2 regions of the Streptomyces sp. NPDC088706 genome follow, and region 2 is predicted to be linked to the other one. Evidence: predicted binding sites of a transcription regulator. Region 2 holds the regulator's gene; the other holds the start of a gene.

Region 1 (5,125 bases), on a different contig from region 2:
CTCGGCCTTGATCTGGTTGACGCGGCCCTTGACGTCGTCGGCGTTGCCGCCGCCGTCGACGATGGTCGTGTCGTCCTTGGAGACGGTGACGCGGCGGGCGGTTCCGAGCACGTCCAGACCGGCCTGGTCGAGCTTGAGGCCGACCTCCTCGGCGATGACGGTGGCACCCGTGAGGGTGGCGATGTCGCCGAGCATGGCCTTGCGGCGGTCGCCGAAGCCCGGGGCCTTCACCGCGACGGCGTTGAAGGTGCCGCGGATCTTGTTGACGACGAGGGTGGAGAGCGCCTCGCCCTCGACGTCCTCGGCGATGATCAGGAGCGGCTTGGAGCCGCCGCCCTGGATGACCTTCTCCAGCAGCGGGAGCAGCTCCTGGATGGAGCCGATCTTGCCCTGGTGGATCAGGATGTACGGGTCGTCGAGGACGGCCTCCATACGCTCCTGGTCGGTCACCATGTACGGGGACAGGTAGCCCTTGTCGAAGGCCATGCCCTCGGTGAACTCCAGGTCCAGACCGAAGGTGTTGGACTCCTCGACGGTGATGACACCGTCCTTGCCGACCTTGTCCATCGCGTCCGCGATGAGCTCGCCGACCTGGGTGTCCTGCGCGGAGAGCGCGGCCACGGCGGCGATGTCGGACTTGTCGTCGATCGGGCGGGCGGTGGCGAGGAGCTCCTCGGACACGGCCTTGACGGCGGCGTCGATGCCCTTCTTCAGGGCGGCCGGGGAGGCGCCCGCGGCGACGTTGCGCAGGCCCTCGCGGACCAGCGCCTGGGCCAGGACGGTCGCGGTGGTGGTGCCGTCACCCGCTACGTCGTTGGTCTTGGTCGCCACCTCCTTGACGAGCTGGGCACCGAGGTTCTCGTACGGGTCGTCGAGCTCGACCTCGCGCGCGATGGTGACGCCGTCGTTGGTGATGGTGGGTGCGCCGAACTTCTTGTCGATGACGACGTTGCGGCCCTTGGGGCCGATCGTCACCTTGACCGTGTCGGCAAGCTTGTTGACGCCGCGCTCAAGGGCGCGACGGGCGTCCTCGTCGAACTTCAGAATCTTCGCCATGGGCTGTACTTCCCTCTCAAAATGAACTGCGCCCCTCACCGCCCGGCTAGTTATCTCGCAGGGGGCCAGGGGCGCAGAACACAGGCAAACGTGGGTGAGTTACTTCTCGATGATCGCGAGGACGTCGCGGGCCGAGAGGACGAGGTACTCCTCGCCGCTGTACTTCACCTCGGTGCCGCCGTACTTGCTGTACAGGACGACGTCGCCGGTCTTGACGTCGAGCGGAAGACGCTCGCCGTTCTCGAAGCGGCCCGGGCCCACGGCGAGGACGACGCCCTCCTGGGGCTTCTCCTTCGCGGTGTCCGGAATGACCAGGCCGGAAGCCGTGGTCTGCTCGGCGTCGAGCGGCTGGACCACAATGCGGTCCTCAAGCGGCTTGATCGCAACCTTGGAGCTGGTGGTCGACACGATCCGGTCTCCCCCTTCGGAGATCTCACGGGGTTTAGCAGTCAGTGGGCGGCGACCAGACCGATCCGTCGTCGCGGGTGCCGGACCTGCCCTGTCGCACGTTGTGGTGCTGGCACTCTCCAGGGGGGAGTGCCAGACCTGAGACTATGACCGCGATTAGCACTCGGTCAAGCGGAGTGCCAATTCACCACCCTCGCGCCGTCCCGGGCGGGGCCGGCCGCCCGTCCGTCCGTCCGGGACGCGGATCAGACGTAGTCCTCCAGCTTCGCCACCGCGTACCCCTTGTCGGTGATGGTCTTCATGACCAGGCGGATCATGTCGGGCATCGTGCCCTTCCAGTCGTTCTTGCCCCGGAAGTGGGTGAGGACGATGTCGCCGGGGTGCAGGTCGCGGTCCCACTCGCGCCACTCCATGTGGTCGGCGAAGGCCTCGGAGGACCAGAGGGGGACGGCGGTGATGCCGCAGGTCTTGGCGGCGACGAGGGTGTCGCGGTTGTAGTTGCCGTAGGGCGGACGGAACAGGGTGGGCCGCTTGCCGTAGTGCTTGAGGATCTTCTTCTGCTGGCCGCAGATCTCCCGCTTCTGCTCGGCGTAGGAGAGGCCGGGCAGATAGCGGTGGTTGAGCGTGTGGTTGCTGATGGTCACCCCGCGCTTCTGCATCTTCTTGAAGTACCCGTAGTCGTCATTGATGACGTAGTCGCTCAGGAAGGCGCTGTAGGGGATGTCCAGTTCGGTCATCATCCGCAGCAGCGCGGGGTCCTTCTCCGCCCCGTCGTCCATGGTGAGGAAGACGATCCTCTCCTTGGTGGGGACGGTGGTGAAGACGGGCGGCAGCCCCTCGTCGTCCCGGACCTCGAACCCCTCGCGGGTGGTGATGCGGGGCTTCACCTCGGGCGGCTCGGGCGCCGCGAGCGGGGTCTTGGCCAGCCCCCACTTCTTCGCGGCGACGGCCCGGGCGGCCTGTTTCCGCTTGAGCTCCTGGGCGTACGTGTCCAGGGCGCGGGCCGGCCCGGCCTGCCGGGCGGCCTGGCCCTGCTGCCCGGCGGCGGGCTTCGCCGGGCCGCCCGGGGTCCCCGCACCGCCGCCGGCCGTCTCCGTCGCACAGGCCGAGGTGACGACGGCGGCCAGGAGGGTCGCCAGCACGACGGAGACCGGCCGGTGCCGCTTCGTGGGTGATTTTCCTTTTTGTCGTACTAGCTGCATGGCGCCGCATCCTGCCAGCCGCCCGTCCGCCTCCCGTCCCGACACCGCGAGCGGACCGGACCCGTCCCCCGACCGGCCCACAGGGGCCCGCGTCGGCCTACGAGGGTCTGCGGTGGCTTACAGAGGCACGCGGCGGTCCATCAAGGGCCCGCGTTCGCCTACAGAGGCCCGCGGCGGTCCATCAAGGGCCCGCGTTCGCCTACAGAGGCCCGCGTCGCCCTGTAGGGACCCGCCCCGGCGCACCGGCCACAATGGACCGGGTGAACGCAACGACCCCCGCCACCCCGGCCGACGACCCCGCCCGCGCCGCCTTCGCCGCCCTGCGCACCCCCGAGGGCGAGCGCCTGCTGGCCGAGCTGCGCGACCACGACCCCGCCGAGGAACTGGCCACCGCGACCCGGCTGCGCCGCACGCACCCGGCGGAGCTGGTGTCGGCCGCCCTGGGCCAGGCCCGGCTGCGGCAGCGGGCGGTGGCGAAGTTCGGGGCGCAGGACGCGTACCGGATGTACTTCACGCCCAACGGCGTCGAGCAGGCCACCAGGACCTCGGTCGCCGGCCACCGCGCCGGCCGCCTCGCCGCGGTCGGCGTGCGGAGCGTGGCGGACCTGTGCTGCGGCATCGGCGGCGACGCCATCGCGCTGGCCCGCGCCGGGATCGCCGTCCTCGCCGTGGACCGCGACCCGCTCACCGCCGAGGTGGCCCGCGCCAACGCCGAGGCGCTCGGCCTGGGCGCGCTCGTCGAGGTGCGGTGCGCCGACGTCACGGAGACCGACACCTCCGCGTACGACGCCGTCTTCGTGGACCCGGCCCGGCGGGGCGGGCGCGGCAGGATCTTCGACCCGGAGGCGTACTCACCGCCGCTGTCCTGGGCGACGGCCGCCGCCCTCAAGGCGCCCCGGGCCGCGCTGAAGATCGCCCCGGGCATCCCGCACGAGGCGATCGGGCCGGAGGCCGAGGCGGAGTGGATCTCCGACGGCGGCGATGTGAAGGAGGCGGTGCTCTGGTACGGGGAGGGCTTCACGCCCGGTTCGTTCCGGGCCACCCTGCTGCCGTCCGGGGCCTCCCTCACCGCCGCGGCCCCGCTGCCCGCCCCGCCGGTGGGCCCGGTCGGGCGCTATCTGTACGAGCCGGACGGCGCGGTGATCCGGGCGCATCTGGTCGCCGACATCGTCGAGCGGTGCGGCGGTCGGCTGGTGGACGAGACGATCGCGTACGTGACGAGCGATGTGCCGTACTCCTCCCCGTACGTCTCCGGCTACGAGATCACCGACCGGCTCCCGTTCAACATGAAGAGGCTGAAGGCGCTGCTGCGGGAGCGTCAGGTGGGCGTGCTCACCGTCAAGAAGCGCGGCTCGGCGGTCGAACCGGAGGAGCTGCGCCGCCGGATGAAGCTCGGCGGCCCGAACGCGGCCACGGTGTTCCTGACCCGGGTGGCCGGGGCCCCGACGATGCTGATCGGCCGGCCGTTGGGGTGAGCGGAGCCGGCCGCTGGGGTGAGCGGAGCCGCCCGTCCGGTCCGGGGCGGGGCCAGGACCGGATCAACGCGGGCGGCGGGGGCGGGGCAGCGAGGGTGTGGTGAGCCCGGTGGCGCCGAAGGTACGCGCCGTCATGGCCGGGGGCGCCGAGGGTACGCGCCGTCATGGCCGGTACCGCCGGCTGACGGGCCCGGGCTCAGGCGTCCCGCAGCGCCTGGATGTCCAGCTTCCGCATGCCGAGCATCGCCTTCATGGTCCGCTCCGCCTTCACCGGGTCCGGGTCGGCCAGCAGCCGGGGCAGCTCGCTGGGGACGATCTGCCAGGAGACGCCGTACCGGTCCTTGAGCCAGCCGCACCGGCTCTCCTCCCCGCCCTCGGAGAGCGCGGTCCACAACCGGTCCACCTCGGCCTGGTCGGCGCAGTCCACGGAGAGCGAGATCGCCTCGGTGAAGGGGAACTGGGGTCCGCCGTTGAGCCCCGTGTACTCCTGGCCCGCGAGCCGGAAGCTGACGGTCAGCACGGAGCCCGTGTCGCCGGGGCCGGATTCGCCGTAGTAGCTGACGTCCAGGATGCGGGAGTCGCCGCCGAAGATCGCGACGTAGTGCTCGGCCGCCTCCTTCGCCTTGCCGTCGTACCAGAGACAGGGGGTGATCTTCTGCATGGTCGTCCTCTCCTCGTCGGGCCGCCCCGCGTCCGGGCCGGCCGGTCCGGACGTCGTGGGCGTGGTGGCCTCGTGGAAGGTAGACCCGCCCGGGCGCCCGGACTCATCGGCACCCGGCGTCCTCCTCGGGTTCCCCGGGACCATCACCGGGAAGGACGCGCAGGCACCGCTCAGCCCGCCGCCTCGAACCGCCACCGGTGCACCGGCCGGGTGATCAGGGAGGCGTCGGGCTCGGGGAGTTCGGGGAGGTCGTCGGCGTACGACGCCTCCTCCCACCACGTCATGACCAGCACCCGGTCCTGCGGGGCGCGCAGCAGCTCGCG
Region 2 (5,125 bases):
CGAGGCGCAGCGCGGGCGCTTCGGCCTCCCACGCCACGGCGTCCCCGGGGTCGCCGCCGCCGTCCACGGGCAGCGCCTCGGGGGTGGTGCCGGGGGGCGGCACCGCGGCCGGCGGCTGCGGCGGACCGGGCGGCGCGGAGGAGACGAAGCGCGGCGGGACCACGTCCCTGATCTCGTCCTCGGCGGACCGCCAGTCGAACCCGCCCGCCGGGGACGGGGCTTCGGCCGGAGCGGGGGCCGTGGGGACGGTGGCCTGCTGCGGCAGTCCCGTCGTCCGCATCTCGCCGACCTGCTGCGGCGGCCCCACCGCCCGCATCTCGGTGGCCTGCCGCGGCAGCCCCATCGCGCGCATCATCAGCTCCCGTGCCGCCTCGTCCCCCGGTGCGTGCTGGAGCGCCACCGCGGCCTGGGCCACGGCGGCTTCGGCCAGGCCCACGCCGAGCAGCAGCTCTGCCAGGTGCAGTCGCAGGGGCACGTCCGAGGGCGCCGCGTCGACAGCGGTGCGCAGGCTCATGATCAGAGGCGACTCGTTGGACATGACCTCACTCTACGTAACGTCACTGACAGCGGGCCCGGGGAGCCCCCTCGTCCGGCCCGTTCAGCCCCAGCGCCCCGTGCGTCCGAGCAGCAGCGCGGTCGCGGCCGTCCCCGCGGTGGAGGTGCGCAGCACGCTGCGGCCGAGCCGGTAGGGGCGGGCGCCCGCGTCGGCGAAGGCGGTCAGTTCCTGCGGGGAGACGCCGCCCTCGGGGCCGACGACGAGCACGATCGTGCCCTCGGCGGGGAGTTCGGCGGTGGCGAGGGGGGTGCTGTCGTGGTCGCGGTCCTCGTGCAGCACCCCGGCGAAGTCGGCCCCGGCCAGCAGGGCGGCGACCTGTCCGGTCGTCATGGCCTCGGTCACCTCGGGGAAGCGCACCCGGCGGGACTGCTTGCCCGCCTCCCGGGCCGTACTGCGCCATTTCGCCAGGGACTTGGCCCCCCGCTCGCCCTTCCACCGGGTGATGCAGCGGGCGGCCTGCCACGGCACGATCGCGTCGACGCCGGTCTCGGTCATGGTCTCCACGGCCAGTTCGCCGCGGTCGCCCTTGGGGAGCGCCTGGACGACGGTGATCCGGGGTGCGGGTTCCGGCTCCTCCCGGACGGCCGCGCGAAGGGTGACCGTGAGGCGGTCCTTGCCCTCGGCGGCGCGCACGGTGCCGTCCGCCCAGTGGCCGAGGCCGTCGGTGAGGACGAGTTCCTCGCCCGGCTGGAGCCGCTTCACGGAGACGGCGTGCCGCCCCTCGGGTCCGTCCAACACGAACTCCGGTCCGGTGGGCATCCGTTCGACGACGAAGACCGGTGCGGTCACCGGGGGCTCCTCATGCTCAGGGCCGACCTGGCGGCCTCCAGTTCGGCGGCGAGCAGCTCGACCAGCTCGCCGACGGGGAGTTCGCGGGCCATCCGGTGGCCCTGACCGGCCCACAGGGCCATGCCCTGGGCGTCCCCGGCCTTGGCGGCGGCCTGGCGCAGCCCGGTGGTCAGGTAGTGGACCTGGGGGTAGGCGGCGGGGGCGTACGGGCCGTGCTCGCGGACGAACCGGTTGACCAGGCCGCGTGCGGGACGTCCGGAGAACGCGCGGGTCAGCTCGGTCCGGACGAAGAGCGGGTTGGTCAGGGCCTGCTTGTGCAGCAGGTGGGCCCCGGATTCGGGGCAGACCAGGAAGGCGGTGCCGAGCTGGGCGGCGTCGGCGCCGGCCGCGAGGACGGCGGCGATCTGCGAGCCGCGCATCAGGCCGCCGGTGGCGATGATGGGGATCTGCACGGTCTCGCGGACCTGGGTGACGAGGGTGAGCAGCCCGGTGCCGGTGTGGTCGGCCTGCGGGTCGTCGCGGTGGGTGGACTGGTGGCCGCCGGCCTCGACGCCCTGGACGCAGACGGCGTCGGCGCCCGCCCACTGGGCGGCCTGGGCCTCCTCGGCGGAGGTCACGGTCACGACGGTGTGCGTCCCCGCCTTGGCGAAGGCGTCGAGCGTGTCGCGGGTGGGGCAGCCGAAGGTGAAGGAGACCACCGGGACCGGGTCCTCCAGCAGGATGGCGACCTTCGCCTCGTACCCGTCGTCGCCGCTGCTGTCGGGGTCGCCGAGCGGGGTCTCGTACCAGGCGGCCTCCCCGGCCAGCTGGTGGCGGTAGACCTCGACGGCGCTGGGGTCGGCGAGCGCGGGCTGCGGCATGAAGAGGTTGACGCCGAAGGGCCCGCCGGTGAGCCGGCGCAGCTGTTTGATCTCGTTGTACATGCCGTCCGCCGTCTTGTACCCGGCGGCCAGGAACCCGAGCCCGCCCGCCTCGGCGACGGCGGCGGCGAGCTGGGGTCCGGAAGCGCCGCCCGCCATGGGGGCCTGCACGACCGGATACCGGCAGAGATCGGTCAACGCGGAGGACATGACCGCATCGTGCCACGTCCGCCGCACAGGGCCGAATCAGCCAGCCTTCGGCGTGACCGGATCTCCCGCAGAACGCCGCACCGCCCACCGGCGGAGAACCGATGGGCGGTGCGGTGAAAGGCGGAAAAGGCTTCAGCGGCCGTTGAAGGCGTCCTTCAGCCGGGAGAAGAGCCCCTGTTGGCCTGGCTGGAACTGGCCCAAGGGTCGCTCCTCGCCGCGCAGCTTGGAGAGCTCCCGCAGCAGCCGCTCCTGCTCCGCGTCGAGCTTGGAGGGGGTCATCACCTCGACGTGCACGATCAGGTCGCCCCGGCCGCCGCCCCGCAGGTGGGTGATGCCCCGCCCGTGCAGCGGTACGGACTGGCCGGACTGGGTGCCGGGCCGGATGTCGATCTCCTCGACGCCGTCCAGCGTCTCCAGCGGACACTTGGTGCCGAGGGCGGCGGCCGTCATCGGGATGGTGACCGTGCAGTGCAGGTCGTCGCCGCGCCGCTGGAAGACCGCGTGCGGCAGCTCGTGGATCTCGACGTACAGGTCGCCGGGCGGGCCGCCGCCCGGGCCGACCTCGCCCTCACCGGCGAGCTGGATGCGGGTGCCGTTGTCGACGCCCGCGGGGATCTTGACGGTGAGCGTGCGGCGCGAGCGGATGCGGCCGTCACCGGCGCACTCCGGGCACGGCGTCGGCACGACCGTACCGAAGCCCTGGCACTGCGGGCAGGGCCGCGAGGTCATGACCTGGCCCAGGAAGGACCGGGTGACCTGCGAAACCTCGCCGCGGCCGCGGCACATGTCACAGGTCTGGGCGGAGGTGCCTGGGGCCGCGCCCTCGCCGCTGCAGGTGTTGCAGACGACCGCCGTGTCGACCTGGATGTCCTTGGTGGTGCCGAAGGCCGCCTCGGAGAGGTCGATCTCCAGCCGGATCATGGCGTCCTGGCCGCGACGGGTGCGCGAGCGGGGCCCGCGCTGCGAGGCCGTTCCGAAGAACGCGTCCATGATGTCGGAGAAGTTGCCGAAGCCGCCGGCTCCGAAACCGCCCGCGCCACCGCCACCGCCGCCCGCGGAGAGCGGGTCGCCGCCGAGGTCGTAGACCTGCTTCTTCTGCGGGTCCGAGAGCACCTCGTAAGCGGCGTTGATCTCCTTGAACCGCTCCTGGGTCTTCGGGTCCGGGTTGACATCCGGGTGCAGCTCGCGTGCGAGCCGACGGAATGCCTTCTTGATCTCGTCCTGAGACGCGTCGCGGCGCACGCCGAGTACGGCGTAGTAGTCCGTGGCCACTTACGACTCCGCCAGGATCTGTCCGACGTAACGTGCCACTGCGCGTACCGCTCCCATCGTTCCGGGGTAGTCCATGCGGGTCGGTCCGACCACGCCGAGTTTGGCGACTGCCTCGTCGCCCGAACCGTAGCCGACCGCGACGACGGACGTGGACGTGAGGCCCTCGTGGGCGTTCTCGTGCCCGATCCGCACGGTCATGGCTGAGTCCGTGGCCTCACCGAGCAGCTTCAGCAGGACGACCTGCTCCTCCAGTGCTTCCAGCACCGGCCGGATCATCACAGGGAAGTCGTGCCCGAAGCGGGTGAGGTTGGAGGTGCCGCCGATCATCAGCCGCTCCTCCGTCTCCTCGACCAGGGTTTCGAGGAGGGTGGAAAGGACCGTGGAGACCGTTCCGCGGTCCTCGCTGTCGAAGGATTCCGGCAGCTCCCGCACCAGCCGCGGGACATCCGCGAAGCGGCGTCCGACGACCCGGCTGTTGAGCCGGGCCCGCAGATCCGCGAGGGATGCCTCGCCGAAGGGCGCGGGGCAGTCGATCATACGCTGTTCGACCCGGCCGGTGTCCGTGATCAGGACCAGCATCAGCCGGGCGGGGGCCAGCGACAGCAGCTCCACGTGCCGCACCGTCGAGCGGGTCAGCGAGGGGTACTGCACGACCGCGACCTGCCGGGTCAGCTGCGCGAGCAGCCGTACGGTCCGGCCGACCACGTCGTCGAGGTCGACCGCGCCGTCGAGGAAGTTCTGGATGGCCCGGCGCTCGGGCGAGGAGAGCGGCTTGACGCCGGCGAGCTTGTCGACGAAGAGGCGGTACCCCTTGTCGGTGGGGATGCGGCCCGCGCTCGTGTGCGGCTGCGCGATGAAGCCCTCGTCCTCCAGCACCGCCATGTCGTTGCGGACGGTGGCCGGGGAGACACCCAGCTGGTGCCGTTCGGTGAGCGCCTTGGAGCCGACGGGCTCCTCGGTGCCGACATAGTCCTGGACGATGGCGCGCAGCACCTCGAGCCTGCGTTCGCTGAGCATGGCGCACACCTCCAGCTGTTGTTTCCCGGTGCCTGTCTGGCACTCGCTGCGTACGAGTGCCAACCTTCGATGCCGTCAGTGTACGGGGGTGGGGTGGGGCAGGGGCAAGGGCGACCGGCCACGCCGCCGACGGCCCGCGCGGGTGGTTGCCGATAGCGTCGTGCCATGGACGTCTCTTGGGAAGACTTCGGCTGGGAGCGGTTGGGCCACGGTATCGGGCGGCGGCGCCTGCCGGGCTGGGACGCCACGGCGGCGCTGGTCGCCGGGGCCGACGGCGTGCTGCTGTTCGACACCGGCTCGACCCTGCGCGAGGGCGTCGAGCTGCGCAGGCAGGCCGAGGCGCTGCTCGGCCGGAGGGTGACGCATATCGCACTGAGCCACCCCCACTTCGACCATGTGCTGGGGACGGCGGCGTTCGCCG

Evidence for each region. The regulator HrcA, encoded in region 2, represses chaperone genes, less so after heat shock. The targets are predictions, from matches to a motif close to TTNGCACTCNGNNNNNCNGAGTGCNAA.
Region 1: the regulator HrcA is predicted to act here: its motif matches at 1,621-1,647, upstream of groES (co-chaperone GroES).

Annotation. Positions count from the first base shown of each region.
Region 1 covers NZ_JBIVLW010000004.1:372,306-377,430, reverse strand. The annotation lists gene groL (chaperonin GroEL) at 1-1,056, opposite strand, end outside; gene groES (co-chaperone GroES) at 1,156-1,464, opposite strand; gene ACIQAK_RS14915 (polysaccharide deacetylase family protein) at 1,710-2,666, opposite strand; gene ACIQAK_RS14910 (THUMP-like domain-containing protein) at 2,918-4,141, shown strand; gene ACIQAK_RS14905 (VOC family protein) at 4,338-4,802, opposite strand; gene ACIQAK_RS14900 (hypothetical protein) at 4,973-5,125, opposite strand, start outside.
Region 2 covers NZ_JBIVLW010000001.1:755,835-760,959, forward strand. The annotation lists gene ACIQAK_RS03515 (ATP-binding protein) at 1-538, opposite strand, end outside; gene ACIQAK_RS03520 (16S rRNA (uracil(1498)-N(3))-methyltransferase) at 599-1,345, opposite strand; gene ACIQAK_RS03525 (nitronate monooxygenase) at 1,342-2,415, opposite strand; gene dnaJ (molecular chaperone DnaJ) at 2,548-3,687, opposite strand; gene hrcA (heat-inducible transcriptional repressor HrcA) at 3,688-4,704, opposite strand; gene ACIQAK_RS03540 (MBL fold metallo-hydrolase) at 4,870-5,125, shown strand, end outside.